4 regions of the Streptomyces sp. NPDC051133 genome follow, and region 1 is predicted to be linked to each of the others. Evidence: riboswitches for the same ligand, from Rfam matches in the RefSeq annotation. Region 1 holds a riboswitch; each other region holds the start of a gene.

The links. Region 1 has a riboswitch for cyclic di-AMP ahead of AB0N17_RS30540 (transglycosylase SLT domain-containing protein). Riboswitches for the same ligand answer to the same signal wherever they lie in the genome.
Positions count from the first base shown of each region.
Region 2: it holds a riboswitch for cyclic di-AMP, as region 1 does, so the genes downstream of both, AB0N17_RS26705 (M23 family metallopeptidase) here and AB0N17_RS30540 (transglycosylase SLT domain-containing protein) in region 1, are expected to answer to the same signal.
Region 3: it holds a riboswitch for cyclic di-AMP, as region 1 does, so the genes downstream of both, AB0N17_RS19905 (M23 family metallopeptidase) here and AB0N17_RS30540 (transglycosylase SLT domain-containing protein) in region 1, are expected to answer to the same signal.
Region 4: it holds a riboswitch for cyclic di-AMP, as region 1 does, so the genes downstream of both, AB0N17_RS03430 (C40 family peptidase) here and AB0N17_RS30540 (transglycosylase SLT domain-containing protein) in region 1, are expected to answer to the same signal.

Region 1 covers NZ_JBFBBK010000035.1:14,842-18,157, reverse strand. The annotation lists gene AB0N17_RS30545 (polyprenyl synthetase family protein) at 118-1,128, opposite strand; cyclic di-AMP (ydaO/yuaA leader) riboswitch at 1,750-1,931, shown strand; gene AB0N17_RS30540 (transglycosylase SLT domain-containing protein) at 1,935-2,423, shown strand; gene AB0N17_RS30535 (Cof-type HAD-IIB family hydrolase) at 2,469-3,281, opposite strand.
Region 2 covers NZ_JBFBBK010000027.1:122,373-125,688, forward strand. The annotation lists gene AB0N17_RS26700 (pitrilysin family protein) at 1-1,104, shown strand, start outside; cyclic di-AMP (ydaO/yuaA leader) riboswitch at 1,363-1,523, shown strand; gene AB0N17_RS26705 (M23 family metallopeptidase) at 1,536-2,291, shown strand; gene AB0N17_RS26710 (GntR family transcriptional regulator) at 2,502-3,188, shown strand.
Region 3 covers NZ_JBFBBK010000018.1:56,786-60,101, forward strand. The annotation lists gene AB0N17_RS19900 (PP2C family protein-serine/threonine phosphatase) at 1-784, shown strand, start outside; cyclic di-AMP (ydaO/yuaA leader) riboswitch at 1,039-1,208, shown strand; gene AB0N17_RS19905 (M23 family metallopeptidase) at 1,216-2,262, shown strand; gene AB0N17_RS19910 (aldo/keto reductase) at 2,333-3,277, shown strand.
Region 4 covers NZ_JBFBBK010000002.1:206,352-209,667, reverse strand. The annotation lists gene AB0N17_RS03440 (LysR family transcriptional regulator) at 1-427, opposite strand, end outside; gene AB0N17_RS03435 (LysE family translocator) at 511-1,128, shown strand; gene AB0N17_RS03430 (C40 family peptidase) at 1,136-1,609, opposite strand; cyclic di-AMP (ydaO/yuaA leader) riboswitch at 1,612-1,750, opposite strand; gene AB0N17_RS03425 (hypothetical protein) at 2,186-2,494, opposite strand; gene AB0N17_RS03420 (ATP-dependent Clp protease proteolytic subunit) at 2,502-3,137, opposite strand.

The sequences.
Region 1 (3,316 bases):
AGGAAGCGTCAGACCTCGGAGCCAACTCCGTGTACGCCTGCGGTATGACACGTAGGGGCGGCGACTCCCCCGACCCGTAGGGGTCGGGCGGGACGACGCACCTGCCGGCGCCGGTGCTCAGCCGGCGCGGTGCACCACCGCGTCGCACAGCTCCAGCAGCGCCGCCTTGGCGTCGCACTCCCGCAGCGGGGCCAGCGCGGCCCGCGCCTCCTCCGCGTACCGGACGGTGTCCCGCCGGGCCTGCTCCAGCGCGGGGTGGTCGCGCAGGGCGGCCAGCGCCTGGGCGTGCCGGGCGTCGTCGCTGAGGTCGGAGTCCAGCAGCTCGCACAGCGCGATGTCCTCGGGCAGCCCCAGCCGGGCCGCCCGCTCGCGCAGCCGGAGCACGGGCAGGGTCGGGATGCCCTCGCGCAGGTCGGTGCCCGGGGTCTTGCCGGACTCGTGGGAGTCGGAGGCGATGTCCAGGACGTCGTCGGCGAGCTGGAAGGCGACGCCGAGCCGCTCGCCGTACTGGGTGAGCACGTCGACGACCGTCTCGTCGGCGCCGGACATCATCGCGCCGAACCGGCACGACACCGCCACCAGCGAGCCCGTCTTGCCGCCGAGCACGTCCAGGTAGTGCTCGACCGGGTCACGGCCGTCCGAGGGGCCCGCGGTCTCCAGGATCTGACCGGTGACCAGCCGCTCGAACGCGAGGGCCTGCACCCGGACCGCCTCGGGGCCGAGGTCGGCGAGGATCTGGGAGGCGCGGGCGAAGAGGAAGTCGCCGGTGAGGACCGCGACGGAGTTGCCCCAGCGGGTGTTGGCGCTGTCCACGCCGCGCCGCACGGCCGCCTCGTCCATGACGTCGTCGTGGTACAGCGTGGCGAGGTGGGTCAGCTCCACGACCACGGCCGACGGCACGATGCCCGGCGCATAGCGGTCGCCGAACTGCGCCGCGAGCATCACGAGCAGCGGCCGGAACCGCTTCCCCCCGGCCCGTACGAGGTGCTGCGCGGCCTCCGTGATGAACGGGACCTCGCTCTTGGTGGCCTCGAGCAAGCCTTCCTCGACAGCCGCCAATCCGGCCTGGACATCGGCTTCCAGAGCCTGGTCCCGCACGCTCAGCCCGAACGGCCCGACGACGGTCACGAGGGGTCTCCTGTCTGCTGGTGTCTGCTGGCGCTTACGCGGTTTGTCGATAGGTCGCTGCCATCACTCAAGTCAGCGTATCCGGTCCTGTTTCGATCACCGATAGCGCCCACCGGTCCAGCCTGGGCGGTATCGGATCATGACCGTTATGTTTGTGATCGGATAGTAAGAACGGACATTTATCGACTTAACCGCAATCTGACCGCTTTGTCGCGGACCGAGGGGCGAGCGGAGTAACGTGCGCGCCACCCTCCGTACCGCTGCGGCCACGGTCACGACGACGGGTACCCCCCTCGACGACGACGGGCACCTCGCCAGGGGTTCCACGGCCGGCCGAACCCGAGCGCAAATCGCCCGAATCCCCCATGTCCGATTTGACGTAATTCGCTATTCCGTGAGTTGAGTCACGCACCCCCACCCGGCACCCGAGGCCTGCCCGTCGACGCCTCCTTCCTTGCCGCACCGCCGAGTTGAGGATTGGCGAACGCAAAGGATCAAGTACCCCATACGGCACAGACCAAGGTCAAATGGGGCGTTCCATGAATCCTTAACTTGTTCCCGACATGTGCTCTCGCATACGTTCCGGGCCGTCGGGCGGAACGCCGAATCCTGCCGCCGCCCGCATCCCCATCGACGAACTCATCCATGCGGCAGGAGCGGGGGACCCAGGTAAGCGCCGGATCGGACGGCACACGTCGCGCCGGAACGGCTAGGGGTGAAGCCGTGCCTTCCCAGAGGGCACGGCCGGGCACCTCCCCGCCCGAACCCGACAGCTCACCTCGCAGGCGACGGAGAGGAACTTTCCCATGCCTGCTGCCGCTCAGCACCGCCGTACCTGGAGCAACCGCTTCATCCGCACCGTCGCCGTCGCCGGCACCGGTGCCGCCGTCCTCGCCCTGCCGCTCATCGGCGCGGCCAGCGCGTCCGCCGCCACCCCGGCCGCCACGACGGCCGCGACCACCCAGGCCGGGTACCCCGACAACCTGGACGGCTGGATCCGCGAGTCCCTCTCGGTCATGGCGCAGAAGGGCATCCCGGGCTCCTACAACGGCATCTACCGCAACATCATCCGCGAGTCCTCGGGCAACCCGAAGGCCATCAACCTCTGGGACTCCAACGCCGCCAAGGGCATCCCGTCCAAGGGCCTGCTCCAGGTCATCGACCCCACTTTCAACGCGTACCACGTGGCCGGAACGTCGTCCGACATCTACGACCCGGTCGCGAACATCACCGCCGCCTGCAACTACGCGGCCGCCCGGTACGGGTCGATCGACAACGTGTTCGGCGCCTACTGACGGGCGTCGCCGCGCTAGGGGCACAGGCTCCTACTGATGTTCCGGTCAGTCGGTCGGGAACAGTCTTTCGAGGACGACGGCGATGCCGTCGTCCTCGTTCGACGAGGTGACCTCGTCGGCCACCGCCTTGAGTTCGGGGTGGGCGTTGGCCATGGCCACCCCGTGTCCGGCCCAGTCCAACATCGGGATGTCGTTGGGCATGTCGCCGAAGGCCAGCGCCCGGCCGGGAGCGATGCCCAGCCGCTCGGCGGCCAGCGCCAGCCCGGTCGCCTTGGTCACCCCGCACGGCTGGAGTTCCACGGTCCCCGGCCCCGACATGGTGACCGTCGCCAGCGACCCCACCGCCGCCCGCGCGAGGGCCGCCAATGCGTCGTCCGACAGGGTGGCGTGGCGCAGCAGCACCTTGCTGATGGGCGCGCGCCACAGGTCCTCGCGCCGCCCGACCCGCACCGCCGGCAGGGTCGGGTGTGGCATCCGGTATCCGGGCTCGATGAGTGTCAGCCCGTCCACGCCGTCCTGGTCGACGGCCGCGTAGACCTGCCCCACCTCGGCCTCGATCTTGCCGAGCGCGGTCTCGGCCAGCTCCCGGTCCAGCCGCACCGACCACAGCAGACGGCCGCTCGCGGCGTCGTAGACCTGTGCGCCCTGCCCGCACACCGCGAGCCCCCCGCAGCCGAGGCCGGCCAGCAGGGGCCGTACCCGCGGGGCCGGGCGGCCCGTCACCACCAAGTGGCGCGCACCGGCCCGCGCCACCCGCGCGAGCGCCGCGAGGGACCGGTCGGAGACGGTGTCGTCGCGGCGCAGCAGCGTCCCGTCCAGGTCGGTGGCGATCAGTGCATACGCGGGGGTGGGTGCCATGATCAGAGAATACGGACACCACGCCCCGCCGACTC
Region 2 (3,316 bases), on a different contig from region 1:
GGTGCCACGCTCGACGCGCACGCCGACCACCCCGGCGTCCGGATCAGCCTGGAGGTCCCGGCCTCCCGTCTGGCCAAGGGCCTCGGCCTGCTCGCCGACGCGCTGCGCGCGCCCGCCTTCGCCGAGAGCGAGGTCGAGCGGCTGGTCCGCAACCGCCTGGACGAGATCCCGCACGAGCTCGCCAACCCCTCCCGCCGTGCCGCCAAGGAGCTCTCCAAGGAGCTCTTCCCGGCGGCCTCGCGCATGTCGCGCCCGCGCCAGGGCACCGAGGAGACCGTCGAGAAGATCGACGCCGCCGCCGTACGGGCCTTCTACGACCGCTACGTCCGTCCCGCCACGGGCACGGTGGTCGTGGTCGGCGACCTCACCGGGATCGACCTGGACGAGCTGCTCGGCGACACCCTGGGCGCCTGGACCGGCACCCCGGGCGAGCCCCGGCCCGTGCCGCCGGTGACCGCCGACGACACCGGGCGCGTGGTCATCGTGGACCGCCCCGGCGCCGTCCAGACGCAGCTGCTCATCGGCCGGGTCGGTTCCGACCGGCACGACCGCGTGTGGCCCGCCCAGGTGCTCGGCACCTACTGCCTCGGCGGCACCCTCACCTCCCGCCTGGACCGCGTGCTGCGCGAGGAGAAGGGCTACACCTACGGCGTGCGCGCGTTCGGGCAGGTCATGCGGTCCGCCCCGGACGGCACGGGCGCCTCGATGCTCGCCATCAGCGGCTCCGTGGACACCCCGAACACCGGTCCCGCGCTCGACGACCTGTGGAAGGTGCTGCGCACCCTCGCGGCCGAGGGCCTGACCGACGCCGAGCGGGACGTCGCCGTGCAGAACCTGGTCGGCGTGGCGCCGCTCAAGTACGAGACCGCGGCGGCCGTCGCGAGCACCCTGGCCGACCAGGTCGAGCAGTACCTGCCCGACGACTTCCAGGCGACGCTCTACCGGCAGCTCGCGGCGACGGGGACCGTCGAGGCCACCGCGGCCGTCGTGAACGCCTTCCCGGTGGACCGCCTGGTGACCGTCCTCGTCGGTGACGCCGCCCAGATCAAGGCGCCGGTCGAGGCGCTCGGCATCGGCGAAGTCACCGTCGTGGCCGCCGAGTAGCGTCCGCGGCCGCCGCGTGGCGGCAGCCACTGCGGCACGCACGCACACGCCGTACTCGCGCGTGGGCCCTGACGACCTACGGGTCGTCAGGGCCCTTGTCGTTCCAACCGCTTCCCCAGATGACCGATTTGAGACGGAGGTTGCCTGTCTGCCCTGTGGGATGCGCTACAAAACACCGGTTGCGTTTGAGGTTCGAAAGCCGCCCCGCTTAGCGTCGTCCGGGCTGTTCGTCAGGCAGTACGCCGCGCCCGCGGCACCGGACAGTCATCGCCGAGTCCCCGTACGGCGCGAGCCAGGGGAGCCGGGGACCCACCGTCCCTGGGGTGAATCGGGCGCCCGCGCGGAAGCGGGGGAGCCCGTAGGAGACCTTCCTGCTCCGAACCCGTCAGCTAACCCGGTAGGCGAGAGGGAAGGAAAGGACCAGCCACTTCATGGCGTTCATGTGCGCCACCGGGAAGCACCGCAAGCCCGGCCGGGTCAAGCGCACCACCGCTCAGGCGGCCGGTGTCGCGGCCCTCACCACCACCGGTGTCATCGGCACCCTCGCCGCCTCCCCGGCCCTCGCCGCCGAGAACTCCGCGGAGCAGACCGGCCTCACCCCGGTGCTCGCCGTGAGCGACGACATCGCCGAGCACATCGACGCGCAGGCCGCCGCCCAGAAGCAGGCCGCCGAGCAGAAGGCCGCCGAGGAGGCCGCCGCCAAGGCCGCGGCCGCGAAGGCCAAGCAGGAGCGCGAGGCCCGGGCCCGTGCCGCCCGCGAGGCCGAGCGCAAGCGGCTGAACGCCTTCGTCCCGCCGGTCGCCCACTCCTACGTCTCCACCGGCTACGAGGCCAGCAGCTCCCTGTGGTCCTCGGGCCACCACACGGGCATCGACTTCCACGCGGCCAGCGGCACGGCCGTCCACGCGGTCGGCTCGGGCACCGTCGTCTCCACCGGCTGGGGCGGCGCCTACGGCAACCAGATCGTGATCCGCATGGCCGACGGCATGTACACCCAGTACGGCCACCTGTCCTCCATCGGCGTCACGGTGGGCCAGCAGGTCACCCCGGGCCAGCAGATCGGCCTGTCCGGCGCCACCGGCAACGTCACCGGCCCGCACCTGCACTTCGAGGCGCGTACGACGCCCGACTACGGCTCCGACGTCGACCCGGTCGCCTACCTCCGCAAGCACGGCGTGAACGCCTGACCGACCGGACGGCGATCGCCGGTACCCCTGACAAGCCCCGGCTCGCCGAGCCGGGGCTTTCGCCGTATTTCCGCTGTCTCCGCCCGCACCGCTGTCCAAAAAATATCCATGGATTACGGCCCGCCGTCGGAAATTCCGGCTCATTGCAATAGAGTCGCAGAACACGCGTCCATCGTCGGCGTTTCACGGGGATTAAGGCGGAGGTCGGTCATGCGTATTCCGGCGCACTCGGTGTGCACGGCGATCCGGGACGACATCGTCGCCGGTGTCCATGAACGCGGCAGCCGCCTCACCGAGGAAGTACTGGCCCGCCGCTACGGCGTCTCGCGCGTGCCCGTCCGCGAGGCCCTGCGCACCCTGGAGGCCGAGGGTTTCGTGGTGACCCGCCGGCACGCGGGCGCGTGCGTGGCCGAGCCGACCGAGCAGGAGGCGGCCGACCTGCTGGAGATGCGTCTGCTCCTGGAGCCGCTCGGTGCCGCCCGGGCCGCGCAGCGGCGCACCGAGGCCCATCTGAAGGTGCTGCGCGGGCTGGTCCGGCTGGGCCAGGAGCGGGCCAGGAGCGGCAACAGCGCCGATCTGCGCGCACTGGGCGGCTGGTTCCACGAGACGCTCGCCCAGGCCTCCGGCAGTCCGTCGCTGACCTCGATGCTCACCCAGTTGCGCCACAAGATCGCCTGGATGTACGCGGTGGAGTCCGCGCCGAGCCCGGTGGAGTCCTGGGCGGAGCACGGGGCGATCGTGGACGCGGTGGCGCGCGGTGACGGCGAGCGCGCGCGGGCGGTCACGGCCGTGCACACCGAGCGCGCGTCGGCCGTGCACCGGCTGCGTTTCCGCCGGGCGGGGGAGCGTGTGAGGACTTCGCAACACGCCGTACACACGTCGGGCGGGCGGCATTAACACCGGCACCGTATACAAAGAGATGATATTCGGTGGGCCGGGTATTTCCGTTGCCTTTTCCTGCTGCCGTGAATTCGGCGGCCGCAGGATGCATCGGTCTGCCCGGCCGCGACTGAATTCACCGATCG
Region 3 (3,316 bases), on a different contig from region 1:
CATCAACCGGGTGGTCCGGCTCGGCGACCGGCGGCTCGCCTCCGCCCGGGAGGTCGCCGAGGCCGCCCAGCGGGCCGTACTGCCGGAGCCCGCGGCGCGGATCGGCGGCTTCGAGATCGCCGCCCGCTACGAGGCGGCGCGGCGGGACGCGTCCATCGGCGGGGACCTGTACGCGGTGCAGGACAGCCCGTACGGCGTCCGGCTGGTCGTCGGGGACGTACGCGGCAAGGGCATCGGCGCGGTCGCCGCGGTCGCCGTGGTGATCGGGGCGTTCCGGGAGGCGGCCGAGCACGCGGCCACCCTGGAGGAGGTGGCCGAGCGGCTGGAGCGGGCGCTGGCCCGGGAGGGCACCCGGCGGGCCGGCATCGACGCCTTCGAGGGGTTCACCACCGCCGTCCTCGCCGAACTCCCGCACGGCGACGGGGTCGTACGGCTCGTCAACCGCGGCCATCCACCTCCGCTGCTGCTCTACGCCGACGGCACCGTGCGCGCCCTGACCACGCACGAGCCCGCGCTGCCGCTGGGCATGGCCGACCTCGGCCGGTGGCCCGACCGGTCCCTCCAGGCGGGCTTTCCGAGCGGGGCCACGCTGCTGCTGCACACCGACGGCCTCTCCGAGGCCCGGGACGGCCACGGCCGGTTCTACGACCTGGAACGGCGGCTCGACGGACGCCCCTTCGCCGACCCGGGCGCGCTGCTCGACCGGCTCGCCACCGAGGCGCGGCGGCACTCCGGCGGCGGAATGGCGGACGACATGGCGCTGCTCGCCGTGCGGCGGCCCTGAGCGGGGTGACGGTCCCTGGGCGGAAGTCACGGCCTGTGACCGCCCGACCGCCGTGCGCATAACATCTGAGTCACCATCAAAAACACTGAGACTCCTGAAGCGTGGCCAACTCGCCCGTTTTGCAGGCTTCCTGTCCGGAAAGTCCGCGACCGGAAACCTTAATGATCAAGCCGAACGGCTTGGAAAGTGCCTGGCGGGTCTATTAACGTTCGATAACGCAGCGCGGTCGTCCCAGCCGTCACAAGAGGCGGCTCCGTGCGCACGCGCCGAATCCCGCAAGGGAACCGGGGAACCACCACCTTGGGGTGAATCACGCGGACACCGCCGTGAACTGCTTTGAGTCCACGACCGGTATACGCGCGTAGGAGACCTTCCTGCTCCGAACCCGTCAGCTAACCCGGTAGGCGGCGGAAGGAAAGGAGCACGCCCGCGTGGCGTCCAACCGGCCTGCCCCAGAAGCCCCGTTCGTGCCTGCGCAGCGCGAGTCCGAAACGTTCGGTTACGGCGCCTACCGCGCCGACGAGGGCCCCTGGGAGGAGTGGAACCCGACCGAGGACTCCGTCGCCCCGGTCCGCGGCCGGCACCGCGTCGCCAAGCAGCGCGGCGGCTTCGCGCGCAGCTCCACCGTCCTCGGCGTCGGCGTGATGGCCGCGGTCGGCGCGGGCGGCATGGCCAGCGCCAACACCGGCAAGCCGCCGGTCTCCATATCCCTGCCGGACCTGCCGGACCTGCCGTCCTCCGTCGACCACTTCTTCGGCGACGACTCCTCCGGCTCCGACACGCACCAGGCCACCGCCACCGCGCTCAGCAACGTCGGCACCACCGCCGACAGCGACAGCAGCACCGGTGCCGGCGAGGCCCTGCGCAACCGGATCATGGCCCAGGCCGAGCAGCAGCAGAGCAAGGCCGACAGCAAGGCCACCGCCGCCGCGCTCGCCGCTTCCGAGAAGCAGACCGCCGACGCCGCCGCCAAGGCGGAGAAGGACGCCGCCGCCAAGGCCGCCGCCGCCCAGCAGAAGGCGGAGGCCGACGCCAAGAAGGCCGCCGAGGCCGAGCGGCTGGCCGAGCTGGCCAAGCAGTACACGCTGCCGGTCGTCTCGTACACGCTCACCGGAACGTTCGGGCAGCCCGGCTCCATGTGGTCCTCCGGCTACCACACCGGCCTGGACTTCGCCGCTCCCACCGGCACCCTCATCAAGGCGATCCACAGCGGCACGGTCACCCAGGCCGGATGGGCCGGTGCCTACGGCTACCGCACCGTCCTCACCCTGGACGACGGCACCGAGCTGTGGTTCTGCCACCAGTCCTCGATCAACGTCTCGGTCGGCCAGAAGGTCTCCACCGGCGACGTCATCGGCCGCGTCGGTGCCACCGGCAACGTCACCGGCCCGCACCTGCACCTGGAGGTGCACCCGAACGGCCAGGCCACCGCCGTCGACCCGGCGCCCTGGCTGCGGTCGAAGGGCCTCACCCCCTGAGCGTGTCGTTCGTGTGAACACGGCGCCGGCGGCGGAATGCGATCATCCGCCGCCGGCGTTGACATTGAGCATGACTTCTCTGCGCACACTCGGCTCCTCCGACCTCGAGGTCTTCCCGCTCTCCCTCGGCGGCAACGTCTTCGGCTGGACCGCGGACGAGGAGACCTCCTTCGCCGTCCTGGACGCCTACGCGGCCGCCGGCGGCAACTTCATCGACACGGCCGACTCCTACTCCGCCTGGATCGAGGGCAACAAGGGCGGCGAGTCCGAGACGATCATCGGCAAGTGGGTCAAGGCCCGCGGCAACCGCGACGACGTGGTCATCGCCACCAAGGTCAGCCAGCACCCCGAGTACCAGGGCCTGTCCGCCGCCAACATCAAGGCGGCCGCCGACGCCTCCCTGCGCCGCCTGGACACCGACCACATCGACCTCTACTACACCCACTTCGACAAGCCCGAGGTGCCGGTCGAGGAGATCATCGGCGCCCTGGACGAGCTGGTGAAGGCGGGCAAGGTCCGGCACATCGCCGCCTCCAACATCAGCGCCGACCGCCTGAGGGCCTCCCTGGACTTCTCCGACCGCGAGGGCCTGGCCCGGTACGTCGCGCTCCAGCCCCACTACAACCTGGTCTCCCGCGACACCTACGAGGGCCCGCTGCAGGACCTGGCCGCGAAGGAGGGCCTGTCCGCGGTGCCGTACTTCTCGCTCGCCTCGGGCTTCCTGACCGGCAAGTACCGGCCGGGTACGACGGTCGACAGCGCCCGCGCCGAGGGAGCGGCCAAGCACCTGCAGTCCGAGCGCGGCCGGCAGGTCCTCACGGCCCTGGACGAGATCGCGGCCGCCCACGGGGCCCAGGTCGCCACGGTCGCCCTCGCCTGGCTGGCCGCCCAGCCGACGATCACGGCCCCCATCGCCTCGGCCCGCACGGTGGACCAGCTCCCGGCACTGCTGGAGGTGGCCGACCTGAAGCTGACGGACGAGGAGCTGACCCGCCTGACCCGGGCCTCTTCCTGATCCCCCGCCGCCGCCCCTCACCGGACGGCGGCCGGGCGG
Region 4 (3,316 bases), on a different contig from region 1:
CCACCTCGCCGGCCGCCACCGCGGTGACCCCGGCCGGCGGGTCGTAGTCCGCCACCGACAGCGTCACGTCCGGATGCGCCCGGCGGAACGCGCTCAGCGCCGGCGGCAGCAGATGCACCCCCGCCGTCGGAAAGGTCCCGAGGCGCAGCGCGCCGCCGGTGAGTCCGGTGAGCCGGGACAGCTCGTGCCGGGCCTGCGCCAGTTCGTCGAGCACCCGCCGGGCGCGCGCCACCAGCACCTCGCCCGCCTCGGTCAGCCGCGCCCCGCGGTGATGACGGACCAGCAGCGCCGTGCCCGCCTCCCGCTCCAGCTTGGCCAGCTGCTGGGAGAGCGCGGGCGGGGTGTAGCCGAGCCGGTCGGCGGCCCGGGTGATCGAGCCGGCCTCCGCGACGGCCACCAGCGCGGCCAGCCGGGTGGGGTCGTACATGAGCCCAGCCTAAAGCAATGCTTAAGGCTCATCCAGAGAACTCGAAATACCTGCTGAAGGCCCGATCGCGGCAGGCTGGTCGCATGGACGGACAGCTCATCGCCTTCACCGGGATCGCCGCAGGACTCGTCGCCATGCCCGGCGCCGACTTCACCGTGGTGGTGCGCAACGCGCTCGTCTCCCGGCGGGCCGGCGCGGTCTGCGGGCTCGGCATCGCGGGCGGACTCCTGGTGCACACCACCCTGGCGGTGGCCGGGGTCGCGGCCGTGCTGGTGGCCGTGCCCGCGCTGTTCCGGGCGCTGCAGCTGCTGGGCGGCGCCTATGTGCTGCAGCTCGGGGTGCGCACCCTGGTGGAGCTGCGGCGGCCGGCCCGCACGCCCGAGGAGGCCGCGGCCGAGGCCACGCACCCGCTGCGGCAGGGCTTCGTCACCAACGTCCTCAACCCCAAGGCCTCACTGACCTTCCTCAGCCTGCTGCCGCAGTTCGTGCCCGCGGGGAGCCACGCGCTGCCCCGGACGCTGCTGCTCGCGCTGATCGTGTGCGCGCTGGCCCTGGCGTGGTTCCAGGTGGTCGCCCTGCTGGTGGACCGGCTCGGCGGATGGCTGCGCCGGCCCCGGGCCGCCCGTGGGCTTCAGGCGGGCACCGGGGTGGCGCTGACGGCGCTGGGAGCGGCCCTGCTGCTGGAGCCGCTCCTGGCCTGACCCCGGATCAGCTGACCCGGCCGTACCAGACGCTCTTGGTCCAGATCTTCTCGAGCCTGACCACGGAACCGGTCCTCGGGGCGTGCCAGATCTTGTTGTGGCCGGCGTAGATGCCGACGTGGTAGACGCTGGAACCCGAGTGGAAGAAGACCAGGTCACCGGCCTTGCGGTGGCCGGAGGAGATGTGGTGCGTCTTGTTGTACTGCTGGGCTGCGGTACGCGGCAGCGTCTTGCCCGCCTTCTTGAACGAGTAGAGCGTCAGCCCCGAGCAGTCGAACCGGCGCGGCCCGGTGGCTCCGTACTGGTACGGCGACCCCTTCTTGGAGGCCGCGACCTGGAGTGCTTTCGTCGCGAGCGTCGCGGCCGAGGCGTCGGTGGCGAGGCCCGGGACCGCGATGGAGCCGCCCACGGCGGCCAGGGTGAGGGCCGAGGCCGTACCGGCCCGGGCCATGAGCGACGGGACACGATTGAGCGCAGTCATGCGCAACCCTTCGTCAGCCGCCTGTGAAGGATGACCTGTCGGATTCGGGCTGGCGAAGTTGCCCGGCCGCGTTGCCGCGGCTTCACCCCAAGGGCTGCTCGGAACCTCCGCCCGTCTGCCACGAGCAGACGAACATCCGTCCCGGCGACCCGTCTTGCCTGGGTCCTCCACTCCTGCCGATCCACTCCTGTCGACCGGTCATCCGTGCGGCGGCAGGACTCGGCGTCCGCCCGGATCGCCCCGCCGTTGTGGCGGGGGCTTGTCGTCAGACAGGGATCTTCACCTACAGCTGTCCGAAAATCCCAACGGAACCGGGGATTTGTGGCGTTACTCACCACTCACCCGTTCGGGTGGACAGAGCTGTGTTCGAGGCACCGTCAGATGCCGGACGTAGCCCCGGACCTGGGGCGGAACACCGATTCGGGGATCTCGCGACGGCGCGGAGCGCAACTCGAAAGGCCCGGAAAACGACGCGGAAGTACACCGGTCGGCGGTACGTCGTTCGGGCCGTTTCGTGTCCGGCCCGAACGATTCGTGTCGACGCGGCGGCCCCCTCGGGCCGGAGCGGTGTCCGGATCAGCCGACGCAGTCCGGCGGGAGCGCGACGCGCGCGGTCCGGCGTTCCCCGTCCAGCACCCGCAACGCCCGTGCCAGCGTGTCCCCGTGCAGCTCCGTCTCGCCCCGACGGTGCATCAGCGCGAGCGCGTCCCGCAGCTCTGCCGCCTTGCGCACCAGAGCCTGGGCCGCCCGCAGGCCGGCGTAGGTGTCCCCGTGCCGGGCCGGATTGACGCGGCCCAGCAGGTCGGCGGCCTCCAGGTAACGGTCGATCAGTTCCCCCTCGGCGCGGGTCAGTGCGGGCAGCGGGGGCAGTTCGGGTGGCAGCATCCGCGGCTCATCCCGCGTCCCGCGCGCCGGGCATGCTCCGGCGGCTGGGCACGATGCCGTCCACCAGGCCGTAGGCCAGTGCGCCGGGCGCGTCCAGGACCAGGTCCCGCTCCAGGTCCCGGTGCACCTGCTCCGCCGTGCGCCCGGTGTGCCGTACCAGCATCTCCTCGGTCAGGGTGCGGGTGCGCACCAGCTCCGCGGCCTGGATGACCAGGTCGCTGGGCTGGCCCTCGACCGGCTCCGGCAGCTGGGGCTGTTCGATCACCATGCGGGCGCCGGGCAGTGCGAACCGCTTGCCCGGCGCGCCGGCCGCGAGCAGCACCGCGGCCTGGGAGACGGCCTGGCCCAGGCAGTAGGTCCGCACGTCGCAGCCGACGTAGCGCATCGTGTCGTAGACGGCCGTGAGGGCGCTGAACGAACCGCCCGGGCAGTTGATGTACAGCGTGATGTCCCGCTCAGGGGCCGCGTGTTCGAGGTACATGAACTGGGCCGCGACGTCGTTGGCCGCCGCGTCGTCGAGCGGGGTGCCGAGGAAGACGATCCGGTCCTCGAAGAGCTTGCCGTACGGATCGAGCGTGCGGGTGACGCCGCCGGCGCGCTCGGTGAACTCGGGCAGCACGTGGCGGGCGATCGGTCGGGACATGGGCACACCCCTCCTCAGGGCACGGGCCTCCGGTGGGCCCGTGTTCTGTACAGAATGTACAGGACGTACGACGCGTTAGAATGGGGACATGTTCTAGTGATCGTTTAGAACTCGCAGTTCAGAGGCCAGATTTGACCCTCGCAACGGGCCCGGGTCTCACAAAATCTCACAACTGCCCT